DNA from 2 places in the Bacillus sp. ABA4_010 genome. Region 2 is predicted to be linked to the other one. Evidence: riboswitches for the same ligand, from Rfam matches in the RefSeq annotation. Region 2 holds a riboswitch; the other holds the start of a gene.
The links. Region 2 has a riboswitch for S-adenosylmethionine ahead of ACXAEO_RS16115 (transporter substrate-binding domain-containing protein). Riboswitches for the same ligand answer to the same signal wherever they lie in the genome.

Region 1: it holds a riboswitch for S-adenosylmethionine, as region 2 does, so the genes downstream of both, ACXAEO_RS21920 (YezD family protein) here and ACXAEO_RS16115 (transporter substrate-binding domain-containing protein) in region 2, are expected to answer to the same signal.

What each region holds. Positions count from the first base shown of each region.
Region 1 covers NZ_JBSWUN010000004.1:467,722-475,663, forward strand. The annotation lists gene ACXAEO_RS21885 (Na+/H+ antiporter subunit A) at 1-115, opposite strand, end outside; gene ACXAEO_RS21890 (hypothetical protein) at 355-609, shown strand; gene ACXAEO_RS21895 (glucose-6-phosphate isomerase) at 845-2,197, shown strand; gene ACXAEO_RS21900 (YugN-like family protein) at 2,381-2,800, shown strand; gene ACXAEO_RS21905 (potassium channel family protein) at 2,912-3,673, opposite strand; gene ACXAEO_RS21910 (alanine/glycine:cation symporter family protein) at 3,783-5,219, opposite strand; gene cdaS (sporulation-specific diadenylate cyclase CdaS) at 5,451-6,080, opposite strand; SAM riboswitch class I at 6,560-6,669, shown strand; gene ACXAEO_RS21920 (YezD family protein) at 6,765-6,908, shown strand; gene ACXAEO_RS21925 (phosphoadenylyl-sulfate reductase) at 7,012-7,725, shown strand; gene sat (sulfate adenylyltransferase) at 7,782-7,942, shown strand, end outside.
Region 2 covers NZ_JBSWUN010000003.1:3,010,098-3,018,039, reverse strand. The annotation lists gene ACXAEO_RS16135 (MurR/RpiR family transcriptional regulator) at 1-661, shown strand, start outside; gene ACXAEO_RS16130 (PTS transporter subunit EIIC) at 853-2,214, shown strand; gene ACXAEO_RS16125 (MupG family TIM beta-alpha barrel fold protein) at 2,211-3,230, shown strand; gene rraA (ribonuclease E activity regulator RraA) at 3,326-3,808, shown strand; SAM riboswitch class I at 3,886-3,990, shown strand; gene ACXAEO_RS16115 (transporter substrate-binding domain-containing protein) at 4,200-5,027, shown strand; gene ACXAEO_RS16110 (amino acid ABC transporter permease) at 5,143-5,865, shown strand; gene ACXAEO_RS16105 (amino acid ABC transporter ATP-binding protein) at 5,862-6,599, shown strand; gene mmuM (homocysteine S-methyltransferase) at 6,647-7,582, shown strand; gene ACXAEO_RS16095 (competence protein ComK) at 7,872-7,942, shown strand, end outside.

The DNA of each region.
Region 1 (7,942 bases), on a different contig from region 2:
CAGGTAGCGGCAGTACAAACCAGCCTGTATGGACCTTTCGAGCATATTTGTACAAGAAAGGTACCAAGATTGCCAAAAGAAAAGGTGAAAATGTAACCAGGTGCAATAAAGACAAAATATCTTCCTCCTTACTTCTAAAGGTGAAACTGTATTCCTCCGTGAAACAAAGGAAACTGTCCATTTCTTCTTGCCACTTAATAGTATCAGTCATTATTCTAACGGATATGAGCCATGATTAACATTCTTTGAACCTAAAAAGCCCGATACTTCTTACGGATGAAAGTGAAAAAGGTTTCATTTTTCTTGTATAAATCGACGAAAAAATCTTCATCCTATTAATAGGATGGTGATGATATGTTTATGAAACACATAAAGCACATTATAGTAAGCGTTAGTATTTTTTTCGTCCTGTTCATTAGTGCATATATGCTCAACAATACGTCAAAGAGATCCTTATATGATGACATGTTTATCCGTCCTGTCAATTATGAGCAGATGGCCAGCATTGTAACGAGAACAGAGTCTGTTTTTCAGCCGAGGGAATACGTCAGAATTGGAATTGTCATGACTTCCGCTTCAGAATTGGCAGAAGAAACGGAAGAATCATAGAACAGGCTTGCTTTAACCAAATGTCGTTTTGTCTCTTCCTAATGAAGTGTCATCAACTATTTTACAGAAAAGGTTGATTGGCGCTTCATTTATACATGTTCTATCTTACATAATTGGACAAGTTTTTTAAACTTCAATATGTATTCGCTTACACAAAGTAGTCTATCTTGCATTCTTTTTCCTGTTTCGTTAAAGTGAAAGAAGCAATATAAACTTGAGATGGAGGAAAAAGATTATGACACATGTTCGCTTTGATTATTCAAAAGCGCTCTCTTTTTTTGGTGAGCATGAACTTACATATTTACGGGATGCAGTAAAAGTGGCTCATCATTCTATTCACGAAAAAACAGGCGCTGGTAACGATTTTCTAGGCTGGGTGGACCTTCCTGTCGATTATGATAAGGAAGAATTTTCTCGCATTGAAAAAGCAGCGGAAAAAATTAAGTCTGATTCCGATGTATTGCTTGTTATTGGAATTGGTGGTTCTTATTTAGGTGCTCGTGCAGCGATTGAAATGCTACAGCATTCTTTTTATAATGCTCTTCCAAAAGAAAAGCGTAAAACACCTCAAATCCTGTTTGTTGGAAATAACATCAGCTCTACATATATGAAAGATTTGATGGATTTATTGGAAGGGAAAGATTTCTCTATCAATGTTATCTCCAAATCTGGTACAACAACGGAACCAGCTATTGCTTTCCGTATTTTCCGCAAGCTTCTTGAAGAGAAGTACGGCAAAGAGGAAGCTGGAAAGCGCATTTATGCGACAACGGATAAAGAACGTGGTGCACTTAAAACATTGGCAACAGAAGAAGGATACGAGTCATTTGTTATTCCAGATGATGTTGGCGGCCGTTATTCTGTTTTAACAGCAGTAGGTTTACTTCCAATTGCTGTGAGCGGGGCGAACATCGGTCAAATGATGGAAGGAGCAGCTCAAGCGCGTGAAGATTTCAGCAAGTCTGAGTTAGAAGAGAATGCTGCTTATCAATATGCGGCTGTTCGAAACGTTCTTTACAATAAAGGTAAAACGATTGAAATGTTAATTAACTATGAGCCAGGCCTTCAATATTTTGCTGAATGGTGGAAACAGTTATTTGGTGAAAGTGAAGGAAAAGACCAAAAAGGAATTTTCCCTTCGTCTGCAAACTTCTCAACAGATCTTCATTCTTTAGGTCAATATGTCCAAGAAGGACGTCGTGACTTATTCGAAACGGTGTTAAAAGTAGAAACAGCTCGTCATGAATTAACGATTGAAGCAGAAGAAAGCGATCTAGATGGCTTAAATTACCTTGAAGGAAAAACTGTAGACTTCGTTAATACGAAGGCGTTTGAAGGAACAATGCTTGCTCATACAGACGGTGCGGTTCCTAACTTGGTGGTGACTCTTCCGAAGATGGATGAGTATACATTCGGATATGTGGCTTATTTCTTTGAAAAAGCTTGTGCGATGAGCGGTTATTTACTTGGGGTTAATCCATTTGATCAGCCAGGTGTTGAAGCTTATAAAGTCAATATGTTTGCATTGCTTGGCAAACCAGGTTTTGAAGAGAAAAAAGCTGAGCTGGAAAAACGTTTAACAAAATAATTGTTCAGCAGTTCTAACTCGTGATGTTTCTTTAAATATAACGAAAAAAAGACGGTTCCTCCATTAGAAAATGGAGGCCGTTTTTTTTATTTTGCGGGTACTTAGCGGGAAGAGAGCTTTTGGTCGCTAAACAAGGATAAAACGAAGCAAAGAGGAAAACATAATCGCAAAGGGGTGTGTCAAGTGATTGAAATTAAGTCTAAGCTGCAAGGGGAGTCATTTAAATTATTTAATCTAGAGCAACAGTTGAAGCCTTTAGGGTATGTGATAGGAGGAAACTGGGATTACGATCATGGCTCATTTGATTATAAAATAGATGATGAGGTCGGGTACCAGTTTTTGCGTCTGCCTTTTCAAGCGGTCGATGGACAGCTTGATTCTCCAGGGGTCACCGTTAGAATTGGTCAGCCATTTTTACTTTCTCATAAATATCAAATTGGTTTAGATGATGATGTACATGTAGGGAATTTAACTGCATCGTTTGATCAGTTTTCTGAACCGCAAGACTCGGATGCCGATTTTCCTGAAAAGTATATTGCGCTTGGAAAAGCGCTTGTCAAAGAATTGGAGGAAGTACTCTTGAAAGATGAGACGAACCAGTAGTTTGTCTCATCTTTCCGCTGAAATGTATGAAATCGTTCTATCAGCATGTCTTCAAGGTAGCAGGGGATATACTTGGATAGAAAAGTATACAGCTCCAAAGGGCGAGCTACATTAAAACAATTGTTCATACATTCTGTCCCCTGTTAATTCATTGGTACAAATAATTTCATCAGCACCTGCATTTTTCGCATTAATTTTTTGTTCAGATGTGAGAATTTCAACAATCGTATAGAGGGAAGTGTTCAATCCTCTAATGGCCACCAATGTCAAAATGGTTTGCATATCTGCATACTCCTCGTTTTTAAATTGGTCCGCCGTAATTAAAATTTTTGACGCTGCTGAAATGTTAGCTCTTTGTAGAGTAGAAACGTGTGTAGGATTTCCTTTAATAAAATAAAGGCGAGGAGAAATTAACGGCTTTTCCGTTAAACTGTCATCGATTAAGATAATGTCTTCGGTCATGTGTGCGTTAGCGTAGTGTGAAAGGATGGTTCGCACTCTTTCATTCCAGCCAACGATAATGATATGTTTTTTTTTCGAGTAGGGCGAACTGCCGTCTAAATACGCATTTTCTTTTGAAATGGCCATCGTAGCCAGGGTGACAAAATAAGTCGTAAAAAAACCAGTTCCGAGTAAAATTAAAAAAATGGCTAAAACTCTTCCGCCTAAAGTTTCAGGTGCGTAATCTCCGTATCCCACTGTAGTGACCGTAACAATCGCCCACCAAATACCTTCGAAAAAAGTAGAAAATTGTTCGGGTTCCAATAAATGAATAAAAAAGCCAAAAATAACAATAAAACATCCCATTAAGAGAGCTAAGCGAAATAGCACGGAACGTCTGAAAAAACCAAACAAAAAGTGTTCACCAATCATAAAAAATACCTCCAGAAAAGCTTGTACTATTATTGCCAAGTTTTCTTAAAGGTATAAGTAAAGGGTCTGTTTACGAGTGAAATAAAAAAACAGATGAAGGGGAGTCCCCTCATCCGTTTTTAATATTAGATTTTCCTTTTGCTGGAGCGTAGTCCCAGCTTTCTACATTTTTTAAACCGTCAATGCTATCTGCGTAAAAGACAGGATTTTTGCCCGCTTTCTTTTGAGTCACGTAGTCATTTAATGTATCAAATGCAAATCTACCTAGTAGAACGATAGCAATCAAGTTGACAATCGCCATGAGTCCCATCGTAAGGTCAGCCATGTCCCAAACGATTCCAAAGCTTGCAACAGAGCCGAAATAAACCATAGCGACAACGGCTGCTCGATAAATGAATAAAAAGGCTTTGTTTGTATGGATGAACTCAATATTTGTCTCGCCATAATAATAATTCCCGATAATAGAGCTGAATGCAAATAGGAATACAGCAATGGCAATAAAGGAATTGGCCCAAGAACCAATATGCCCAGCTAAAGCGTTTTGCGTTAACTCAATCCCTTGTGGACCGGAACCGTAATCGCCGGAAAGAATAACGATAAATGCTGTCGCACTACAAATGAGTAAAGTATCAACAAAAACACCAAGAGATTGAATGAGTCCTTGTTTAGCAGGGTGGCTGACTGTAGCTGTCGCTGCAGCGTTCGGCGCACTTCCCATTCCTGCTTCGTTTGAAAACAAACCACGTTTAATCCCCATCATCATGGCAGCGCCAATTCCACCGCCTGCTGCTTGTTCAAGGCCAAAAGCACTTTTGAAGATTAAAGTGAATACTGCTGGAACTTCCGTTAAGTTTGTTAATACAACGAAAAGGGCAATAGCTAAGTAAAGTGTAGCCATAACGGGAACAATGATTTGAGATACTGTGGCAATGCTTTTAATACCACGGAAAATAATAATTCCTGTTGCCGCAGCAAGAATAATGCCCATCACTTGAAGATCTATGTTGAATGCAGTTTTCATAGCAGCGGCAATGGTATTGGATTGTACAGAGTTGAATACTAGTCCAAAGCAGAACGTAATTAAAATCGCGAAGATAATTCCTAACCATCTCGCGTTAAGTGCTTTTTCCATGTAATAAGCAGGTCCTCCGCGGAACCCTTGTTTATCTTTTACTTTGTAAATTTGAGCTAATGTACTTTCAACAAATGCAGTGGCAGAGCCTAATAGGGCGATGAGCCACATCCAAAAGACAGCCCCGGGTCCACCGACGGCGACTGCTGTCGCTACCCCTGCCAAGTTTCCAGTCCCTACACGAGATGCGGTGCTAATACAGAAAGCTTGGAATGAAGTAATCCCTTTCTTTTTATGGGATGAATCAGCTGTTGCTCCTTCTCCGAGCAAACGAACCATTTCTCCGAATAAACGGAATTGAACAAACTTTGTGCGGAATGTGAAGTACAAACCTAAAATGATAAGAAGACCAATTAAAATTTTTGACCATAATAAGTCGTTAATAATGCCTACAAATGATTGTAACAATGACATGTGTGTATTCACCTCTTAAGTTAGTCATAAAAGTAAATATAAAAAGTATTGCTTCTTTTGAACTGGATGAATATTTAGAAAAATACAGAAGGATGAATGTTAGGTTTTCTCACATGCATCCTTCTGTATTATACTTATATCAAAAAAATATAGCAATACGTAATAACGTATATTTTTAATGGGAAAATAAGGGTTGTTCGGTTTTATTCTGTATATACCGTAAAGGCTTATTCAGAAAAGGATATTATTCGTAGAATGAATGGGATATAGTGTACCTTCTAAAGCGAAAGAGATGCGGCCGCTTTCCTCAGAAACAACTAATACGAGCGCATCTGATTGTTCAGACATGCCAATGGCCGCCCGGTGTCGAGTTCCCATTTTATTTTGGACAGCTGTTGAAGAGGCTAGCGGCAATACGTTGGCAGCGGATACGATGATATCTCCTTTTACTAATACTGCACCGTCATGCAGTGGATTTCCTGGATAAAAGATGGATTCAAGGAGAGGGCTTGTCAAAGACGCCCCAAGTGCGACTCCTTTTTGGATTAAATGGTGAACAGGTTGTTTGCGTTCAATGACCATCAAGCCCCCGTGTTTTCGTTCGGATAAATGATGAGCTGCTAACGAAAGGGCTGCATAATTTTCGGTAAAAGGAGATAAGTATTGTTGTAAGTAGTAAGAAGCAGCGACTGATTGAATGTTACTGAACTGTTTGTGTAACGATTCAAAATCGCATAAAATACAATATTCGTTTTGGTCTAGATGACGAATCAGTTTGTCGGTTTCCGATAAAATCGTTGTTAAATTGTGTTTTATCTCATTTTTAATAGAAGAATTTAAAGAAAAGTGATGTAAATCCATCTCATTTTATCTCCAATCTTTTTACCGAAGCACATAAACGGAGAAGAGTAATGTTGAAACAGTGGTCTTTCTGTTTATGTAATCGGAGGATGGAGGAAACTACCTGCTGATGGAAGCTTCCTTTATTTGTAATGTTTACGAAACGATAAGCTTTATACATAAGCGGAAGCAACAACAGCACTGATTATCATGAAAGTAGATGAAGAAAAATGATATAGGTAATGTTTGAGTGAATTAATAAGTGGATGGAGGGAGCAAGATGCATCGATCAACGAAACAGGAGAAAATGTTAGTGGTGGTTTGTTCGATTGTAGCAATTATTATGCTTTTATCACTTTTAAGACATTTTTTCGGTTAGAACATCATATGTCATAATAAGAATCGATGGAATTTGTGTCAACTTTGCGGATGAATTTGAATAGAATATTTTGAAATATCAGTTGACAATCTACCGCAATATGTTAAAATTTGAAAAAACAAACTTATCAAGAGTGGTGGAGGGAACTAGCCCTTTGAAGCCCGGCAACCTGCGTGAATTAATGCAAGGTGCTAATTCTAGCAAAATGTAAACCATTTTGGAAGATAAGGTAAAATAGATTACCTCAACAGTCTTTCGAAAATGGAAGGCCTTTTTTATTGGGTTTATGAACTAGTAACCATTAGACGAAATGAAGGAGGACTGGAATGGTACAGCAAGAAAATTTGAACGAAGTTTGGAAAAATGTTGTTCAGATGCTTGAAACGATGAAGTATGGCTCTGTCACATTAATTGTTCAGGATGGCAAAGTGGTTCAACTTGAAAAAAATGAGAAAGTAAGAATACGCTAGTAAAGCGCTGACTAGAGAAACTAGAGGCGGTTTTGGTTCTTTATTGGGCTAAAACCGTCTTTTTTTATCGGAATACAAAGTGTTAAAGATAGGAGTGAATCATTTGAGTGAAACACTAACTTTCCAAACGTGGCACAATCAGCTACCTGAATTTTCTGCAGATGATGACACGAAAGGAGCGCTATCGGTTTTGCGGTGGGCGTACGAACATTATGGAGATTCCATTGTTTATGCCTGTAGTTTCGGAATTGAAGGGATTGTGTTAATCGACTTAATTTCAAAAGTAAAGGAAGACGCCACCATTGTATTTCTCGATACGGATTTGCATTTTAAGGAAACGTACGAGGTTATTGAAGCGGTAAAAGAGAAATTTCCGAAATTAAACATTGTCATGAAAAAGCCGGAACTGACTTTACAACAGCAAGAAATGCTCCGCGGGGGTGAGTTGTGGAAGACAGATCCGAACCAGTGCTGTCGTATTCGGAAAATTATTCCGCTTGAGCAGGCATTAAGCGGAGCGGAAGCATGGATTTCTGGATTGAGAAGAGAACAATCTGCGACAAGAAGTCAGACGGAGTTTATCAACCGAGATACTCGTTTTGAAAAAATCAAAGTTTGTCCGCTTATTCATTGGACATGGAAAGAAATATGGCGATACGTGTACAAACAAGAACTGCCTTATAATCGTCTGCACGATCAGGGCTATCCGAGCATCGGATGTGAGCCTTGTACGAAGCCGGCTTATGATATGGATGATTTGCGTTCAGGAAGATGGACAGGAAATCAGAAAACAGAGTGTGGGCTCCACGGATCATAATCAAAAGGATCTCTTGTGAGAAGATTGAGTTTAAAAAGAGTTAGGGAGGAATAATGATGAGTTACAGTACACCTCATGGAGGGAAACTTATTAATTTGTTTGATTCTGCATTTAATTATGAATCTATTCAGCAGGAAGTAGAGCTTGATGCTATTGCCTTAAGTGACTTGGAGTTAATTGGAGTTGGAGCGTACAGTCCGCTTACAGGTTTCTTAGG
Region 2 (7,942 bases):
CCAAGAGTTGAAAGTAAGAGTTGCGGGCGATTTGGTGAAGCCTGCCGAGCAAGGGTATCGGGATATAGAACCAGATGAATCAATCTCCTCCATTGTTCAAAAGACAACAAGTAATAGCATTCAAAGCTTGAGTGATACAGCCGAAATTATCAATTATGAAGAGCTGGAGCGCGCTGTGGCAGCGATTTTGAATGCGAATCATGTTCATCTTTTCGGAATAGGGGCTTCTCATATTATTGCGATGGATGCCCAGCAAAAGTTTCTTCGAATTAATAAAGGTGCAACAGCTTTTGCAGATGCTCATCTGGCGGCGACTTTAATTGCGAATGCGGGGCAAGATGATGTGGTGTTTGGGATTTCTTTTTCAGGCGAAACACCAGAGGTCATTAAAGTGCTTTCATTGGCAAAAGAACGCGGTGTAAAGACGATTTCTTTAACCAAATATGGGCAATCTACAGTGTCTTCGTTAGCCGATATTTGTCTGTATACGTCTTATTCGACTGAAGCACCGTTCCGAAGCGCGGCAACGTCTTCTCGTTTAGCCCAGTTGTATGTGATTGATGTTTTGTTTTTATCTATGGCCACGAAGCATTATGAGGAGACGATTGCTTATATCGATAAGACACGAGAAGCGATCCAGTTTTTAAAAGAAACAAAGTAACCGGCTATTCCGCATTAATGGAGAGTAAGATTTTTATTTTTAAGCGTGGAGAAGTGTAAGTGGGGATGAGGGGAAATCCGGATTGATAGAAGTGGTAAATTCTGAGCTGGGTTTTCTTCTAGAAGTGTTAAAAATGGTTTCATTCAGGTTTTATTTCCAAACTTTAGATAAAAAAAGAGGGGGAAACCGTAATGTCTGGGGAAAATCATGTTTTAGCGAAAAAACTATTAGAACAGCTTGGCGGGGCAGAAAACATTGCAGCGTATACGCATTGTATGACCCGTCTTCGCGTCACACCGAAAGATGGCAGCATTGTCAATAAGCAAGCCATTAAGAAGATGGATGGCGTTTTAGGATTGGTGGAAGAAGAAACGTTACAAATTATTTTAGGACCGGGAAAAGTGAATAAAGTGTCAGAAGCGTTTGGTCAATTATTACAAGATTCAGAGGATGTTAATTTAGAAGAGCTTGCGGCAAAGAAAAAATCAGAGTTAAAAACAAAGAATGCGACGCCATTTAAGTTGTTTTTGCGCCAAATTGCCAGTATCTTTATCCCGCTTATTCCTGCGCTTGTTGCGTCAGGGTTGATTACGGGAATTACAAAGGCGGTTGTTCAAGCTGGATGGCTGCCGGCAGAATCACAACTTGCGACGATCTTAACGGTAATTGGCGGCGGGTTGTTTGCTTATTTAGGTATTTTAGTTGGAATCAATGCGGCGAAGGAGTTTGGCGGTTCACCAGCTTTAGGCGGATTAGCCGGCATTTTAATTATGAACCCGGCCGTTGCGGGGATTAGTCTTTTCGGTGAAGAATTATTGCCAGGGCGAGGCGGTTTGATTGGGGTTTTATTGGCGGCGATTTTTATCGCGGTAGTCGAACAGCGCGTTCGCCGGTTTGTCCCCCAGTCACTAGATATTATTGTGACGCCAACGGTTGCTTTACTTATTACAGGGGTTGTGACATATCTCGTCTTTATGCCGCTTGGTGGATGGATTTCAGATGGCATTACAACAGGGTTGCTTGCTGTTTTAGATGTAGGAGGGGTGGTTGCTGGCTTTGTACTGGGGGCAACGTTCTTGCCGCTTGTTGTTACTGGGCTGCATCAAGGGTTGACGCCGGTTCATCTTGAACTCATTAACTCCATTGGTGATGATCCGCTTCTGCCAATTTTGGCAATGGGAGGTGCCGGTCAGGTTGGTGCCGCGTTTGCCATTTATATGAAAACGAAGAAAGCACGTTTAAAACGAGCGATTGGTGGTGCGCTTCCGTCAGGGATGCTAGGGATTGGGGAGCCGTTAATCTTTGGTGTCACGCTGCCACTTGGACGTCCATTTTTAACCGCTTGCCTTGGAGCGGGAATCGGTGGTGCGTTTCAGGCTTACTTTAAAATCGCCACGATTGCGGTCGGTGTTTCCGGATTACCGTTAACCTTTCTTGTCCATACCCAGCAAATTGTCTTATATTTGATTGGTTTATTGATTGCGTATGCAGCGGGCTTTGTCTTTACTTATTTGTTCGGATTTAAAGACGAGATGGCGAGTGAGTTTGAATGATTGGTATCTCTTTTTACTTGAATGATCCGTTAGCGGAACAACGAATAGTGGAAGCGAGTCAAAAAGGAGTGAAGCGAGCTTTTACCTCGCTTCACATTCCTGAAGAAACAGGAGAACTGGCAAGTCGTGCCCAACAATTGCTTGAAACAGCGAAACATTATGGAGTGGACGTGTATGCGGATGTTTCACTGAAGACACCTGGACATTTAGGAATTCAAAGGTTGGAAGAGCTAACGTCCCTCGGTGTTGTCGGAATTCGTTTGGACGATGGCTTTGATGCTGAGACGATTATGAGCTTATCCAAACGATTTCACCTTGCCCTGAATGCAAGTATTTTGTTTGAAGACGAATTGAAAAGATTGCTTGCTAGCGGTATGGACGCTGAAAAGTTAATCGCTTGGCACAATTTTTACCCGCGCTGTGAAACGGGCTTGGATGATGACTTTTTTCGTCAACAAACGGCGTTATTCCAACGGTTTCATATTCCGGTTTGTGCATATATTCCGGGACGAGGAGAGAAAAGAGGTCCCGTTTTTGCTGGTCTTCCAACTTTGGAACGTCATCGGTATATGGACCCGTTTGCAGCGGCCGTTGAGCTGTATCGTTCCGGGATCACAGATGTGTATGTCGGTGATTCGGACCCGGGTGAGGGGTTGTTGGAACAATTGGTGAAATATGATGCAGATAGCATTCTTCCTATTCGGATTCAGTCTTCGATTTTGCCAGAAGGAGAATACCGTCTTCGTCCCGATTCCGCTAGAGATGTTATCCGTTTGATGGATACGAGAAGGGCAGAATGTGTGGAACCGACTAACACGGTGAAACGTCTGCAAGGAATGATTACGATGGATAATGACCGTTACGGACGTTACCGCGGTGAAGTGCAAATTATCTTACGGGATCTTCCAGCGGATGAACGAGTGAATGTCATCGGCCACGTTATACTAGAAGATGTCCCCCTTCTTTCCGCTGTTCATCCTGGTCAAAGGCTGGAATTGAAGAAGGTGAAGCCATAGGTTTCGGTGTCACGTTTCATTTCCTTCACCAAATGCAAAAGGAATTTTTCGGTCGTGAGCGAATGAAGAACAATGTAAGGAAGGGAGATGGGATGATGGAAGTGAGAACGGCGGATTTATGTGATGATTTCGCGGATGAATTGAACGTTTGTACGGTCGAGTTTCGGTCGTACGGCGGGAAAAGAAGGTTTTTTGGTCCAATTTCAACGGTGAACGTACACGAAGATAATGTATTGGTAAAAGAAGCTCTTGAAACGATTCCGGCAGGCCACGTATTAGTAGTGAATGGGGGAGGTTCTAGAAACTGTGCATTAATGGGCGACCGATTAGGGGAGATTGCACGAACGCGCGGGTTAGCGGGTGTTATTATTAATGGCTGTGTCAGAGATAGTGCAGAATTAGCGCAGCTAAATGTCGGGATTTTCGCCATTGGTACGCATCCGTTAAAAAGTAAAAAAGAAGGAAAAGGAGAAAGAGAGACGACCCTTCATTTCGGCGGAATCGATTGGGTTCCGGGAAGCTATGTGTATGCAGATGAAGATGGTGTTATGACAGCAGCAAGAAATCTCCTCACATGAATTCACGTAAATGATTAAAAATTCATTTGACAATATTCTCAATATTAACTAATATCATAATATGCTAAAAAATAAATATCTTATCAAGAGAGACTGAGGGACAGGCCCGATGACGTCCAGCAACCATCATTTCGATGAAAGGTGCTAATTCCTGCAGAGTGTTTCATTCTGAGAGATAAGGTTTCGATACAAAGCCTCTTTCTGATTGAAAGAGGTTTTTTTGTTTACATTAAGAGATTAAACGAATGATATTCTGAATTAACCCAATATTCAAATTAAATAGTTGCGTTCCTTTTTCGAATGTGTATCATTATTTATTCATTTTATAAATTTGGTAAGTCATTACTTATATGGTCATCATTTTCATTTATGAAAAGAAGGAGTCGAAGACATGAAAAAAAGATCTCGTTTATTAGTACCAGTAGTGGCATTAGTAGGGTTTGCCGGAGTATTGAGCGGTTGTTCGACGAAAGAAGCAGCAAATGAAGCGACGAATGAACTAGAGGAAAAAGTGATTTTAGTTGGAACCCAAAATGATTATCCGCCTTTCGCCTTCACGGATGAGAACAATGAACTAACAGGCTATGATATCGAAGTAGTGAAGGAAATTGATAAAAAGCTAGATGGTTATACATTTGAGTTTGTGGCCACGCCTTGGGATAGTATGTTCCTAGCCTTAGAGTCAAATAAAATTCAGGCCATTGCAGACCAAGTAGCGAAAACGCCAGAACGTGAAGAAAAGTACTTATTTACAGATGAATCTTATTTTGCAGCAGAAACGGTCATTGTCGTGAAGGCTGGTCGAAAGGATATTACGACCATAGAAGATTTAGAAGGGAAGAAGGTTGGGGCGTTAGCGGGTGATTCGTACACGCTATTACTGGAAGAACATAATAAAAAAGCAGATAACGATATTATTTTAAAATATAGCGAAAGTGGAAACCCTTCGGAAATTTTACAAGATGTCCAGAATGGTCGTGTGGATGCCTATGTGAATGATCCGATTATGATTCATTCGGTCATGGAAAAGTTTGATTTAGACTTAGAAGTGGTCGGACAGCCGTTAGTGAACGATAATATGGGGATTGTCTTGAAAGATGAAGAGCAAGGTGAGGAGTTGAAGGCATTAATAGATCCAATTCTAAAAGAGCTGAAAGAAGATGGGACATTAGCTAAGCTTTCAACAAAATGGACAGGCGGAGAATACATCCCTGAATAATATAAATCGACCTAGAAAATTCAAGTGGTCTGAATAACCATTGTAAATGTTCTTGAATCAAATGAAGCTGTGTCGAGTGATGAAATGGAATATATATAAGAGAAGGGAATAGAGAATGGACAATTTACTGGATATTCAGTTTTTAATCGAAAGTTTTCCTGCGATTGCAGCACGGTTACCGGTTACCGTTGGCATCGCGGTAGGTTCTATGATTTTGAGTTTATTTATTGGACTAACAACAGCCCTTATTAAAATTTATCAAGTTCCGGTCTTGAAGACGATTTCTTCTTGCTATGTGTCGTTTATAAGGGGAACACCTTTATTGGTTCAAATTTATCTTGTGTTTTATGGCATCCCAAAAGTGATTTATTATGTTCAAACGGAATATGATCAGCTTCAAAATGTCGATGTGAACATTATTCCTCCTGAAATTTATGCCTTATTAGCTTTTTCGATTAATTTAGGCGCCTATTTATCGGAAACGATCCGGTCAGCCATTGAGTCGGTCGATCGCGGGCAGTTTGAAGCAGCAAAAGCAATCGGGATGAGCCCAGCACAAATGATGGTGAAAATTATCTTCCCGCAAGCTTTAGCAGTAGCGATTCCGAATCTCGGAAATATGTTTATTAGTACAATTAAGGACACGTCTCTTGTATTTATTATTGGCGTGATTGACATTATGGGACAAGCGAAAATTCTCGGCTCTCGGGGGCTGGCGTTCTTTGAAGTGTATATTGCGGTTTCGATTATTTATTGGATCCTTTGTATTGTTGTGGAGAGATTGCTTGCTAGAGTCGAGAAGCGTGCCCGCAGATATGAAAGAGGGATTGCTTCATGATTAAGGTAGAGAACATTCATAAATATTTCGATCAGCAGCATGTGTTAAAAGGGATTAATCTTTCCATTAAGAAAGGCGAGGTTGTCACGATTTTAGGGCCAAGTGGCTCGGGGAAATCAACGTTATTACGCTGTGTAAACTTTTTAGAACAGCCTACTAGTGGGCTTGTTGAGATTAACGGAAAAAGCGTTGATGTGGAATCGGCGACGAAGGCCGATATTCTTTCTTTAAGAACATCCACGGGAATGGTATTTCAGCAGTACAATTTATTTAAAAATTTAACGGTGCTGCAAAATGTCATGATTGGCTTAACAACGGTGAAGCGTATGAATCCAGAAGAAGCGAAAAAGGTGAGTCTTGAACTTTTGGAGAAGGTAGGCCTGAAGGAACGGTTGAATCATTATCCAGTTCAGCTTTCTGGGGGGCAACAGCAACGGGTAGGCATTGCCCGGGCGCTTGCGCTTAAACCGGAAGTTTTATTATTTGATGAACCGACGTCCTCTCTGGATCCAGAGTTAGTGGGGGAAGTGTTAGCGGTCATTAAACATGTAGCCAATGAAGGAAATACGATGTTAATTGTTACACATGAGCTTCATTTTGCCCGTGAGATTTCAGACCGCATTGTGTTTATGGAAAATGGAAGCATTATTGAAGAAGGAACGGCGGAGCAAATTTTTAACGACCCTCAAGTGGAGCGAACGAAGCAGTTTTTAAGTAAGGCGATGAAGAAGTGATAGAGTGAGTCCTTCTATTCTATGAGAGGCAGGAAAGGAGATACAACATGAACCCAATTGAACAAATTTTAACGGATTTTCCGATTATGATTATTGACGGAGCGATGGCAACGGAGCTTGAGAAGCAGGGCTGTAATTTACATGATCGCTTATGGTCAGCTAAAGTCTTAATCGAAAATCCAGAATTGATAAAGAAGGTACATATCGATTATTTTGAAGCAGGTGCAGATTGTGCCATCACCGCTAGTTATCAAGCTACGGTGGAGGGCTATATGGAAAGAGGATTGACGAAGGAAGAGGCTATCGGTTTAATTAAAAATTCTGTTCAACTGGCCAAGCAGGCGCGGGATGAATTTTGGGAAAGTCATCCTCATCAGTCGACACGGCCAAAACCGTTAGTGGCAGCTTCTGTCGGTCCATATGGGGCATTCCTTGCAGATGGCTCTGAATATCGAGGGGACTATGTAGTAAATGAAGAGGAATTAGTCGCTTTTCATCGCGAACGAATCAGTGTGTTAATAGAAGCGGGTGCCGATATTTTAGCATGTGAAACCATTCCGTGTTTGTTAGAGGCAAAAGCCATTACGAGAGTATTAAAGGAATTCCCAGGGGTGTATGCGTGGATAAGCTTTAGTGCAAAAGATGAAATCCATATTAGCAATGGCGACACAATAGCTGATTGTGCCAAATGGCTAGCTGGAGAAGAGCAAGTAGCCGCCATTGGAATCAATTGTTCTTCACCGCGTTTTATTGAGTCCTTAATTAAAGAAATAAAAGGTCAAACTTCTAAACCAATCATTGTGTACCCTAATACAGGGGAAGAGTATGATCCGACGAGCAAGACATGGAATGAGAAATCTTCGGGAGAACAGTTTGTTTCCAGCACTCAACGATGGTATGAAGCAGGGGCCCACATCATCGGCGGCTGTTGTCGAACGGGACCGAAAGAGATTGAAGCGATTGCTGCTTGGGCACGCCAATAAAGATCTATATCGACCTAGAAAATGTGGCATGACCGTTCTTTGGTCATGCTACATTTTCTAGACCTAAGCATCTGCTCCCCCTTTGCGGATCCATTCAAGAGGTCTGAATCACCATTTTCAATGTTTTTGAATCAAATGAAGCCGGGGCGAGTTATGAAGTGGAATGTATAAAAGTCCTATTTTTTACAATTTTTAAACAAAATCTTTACACTACCTTTAACAAAATGTCCAATTTTTTACTTATACTAGTATCGTAATAATCATTTCAATTTTTTAGGAGGTTATGACGATGATGATTGATGAAACTCATGAAATTGGGCTGACGACGATGGCGATTCTCCATCATCCTCATGCGACACA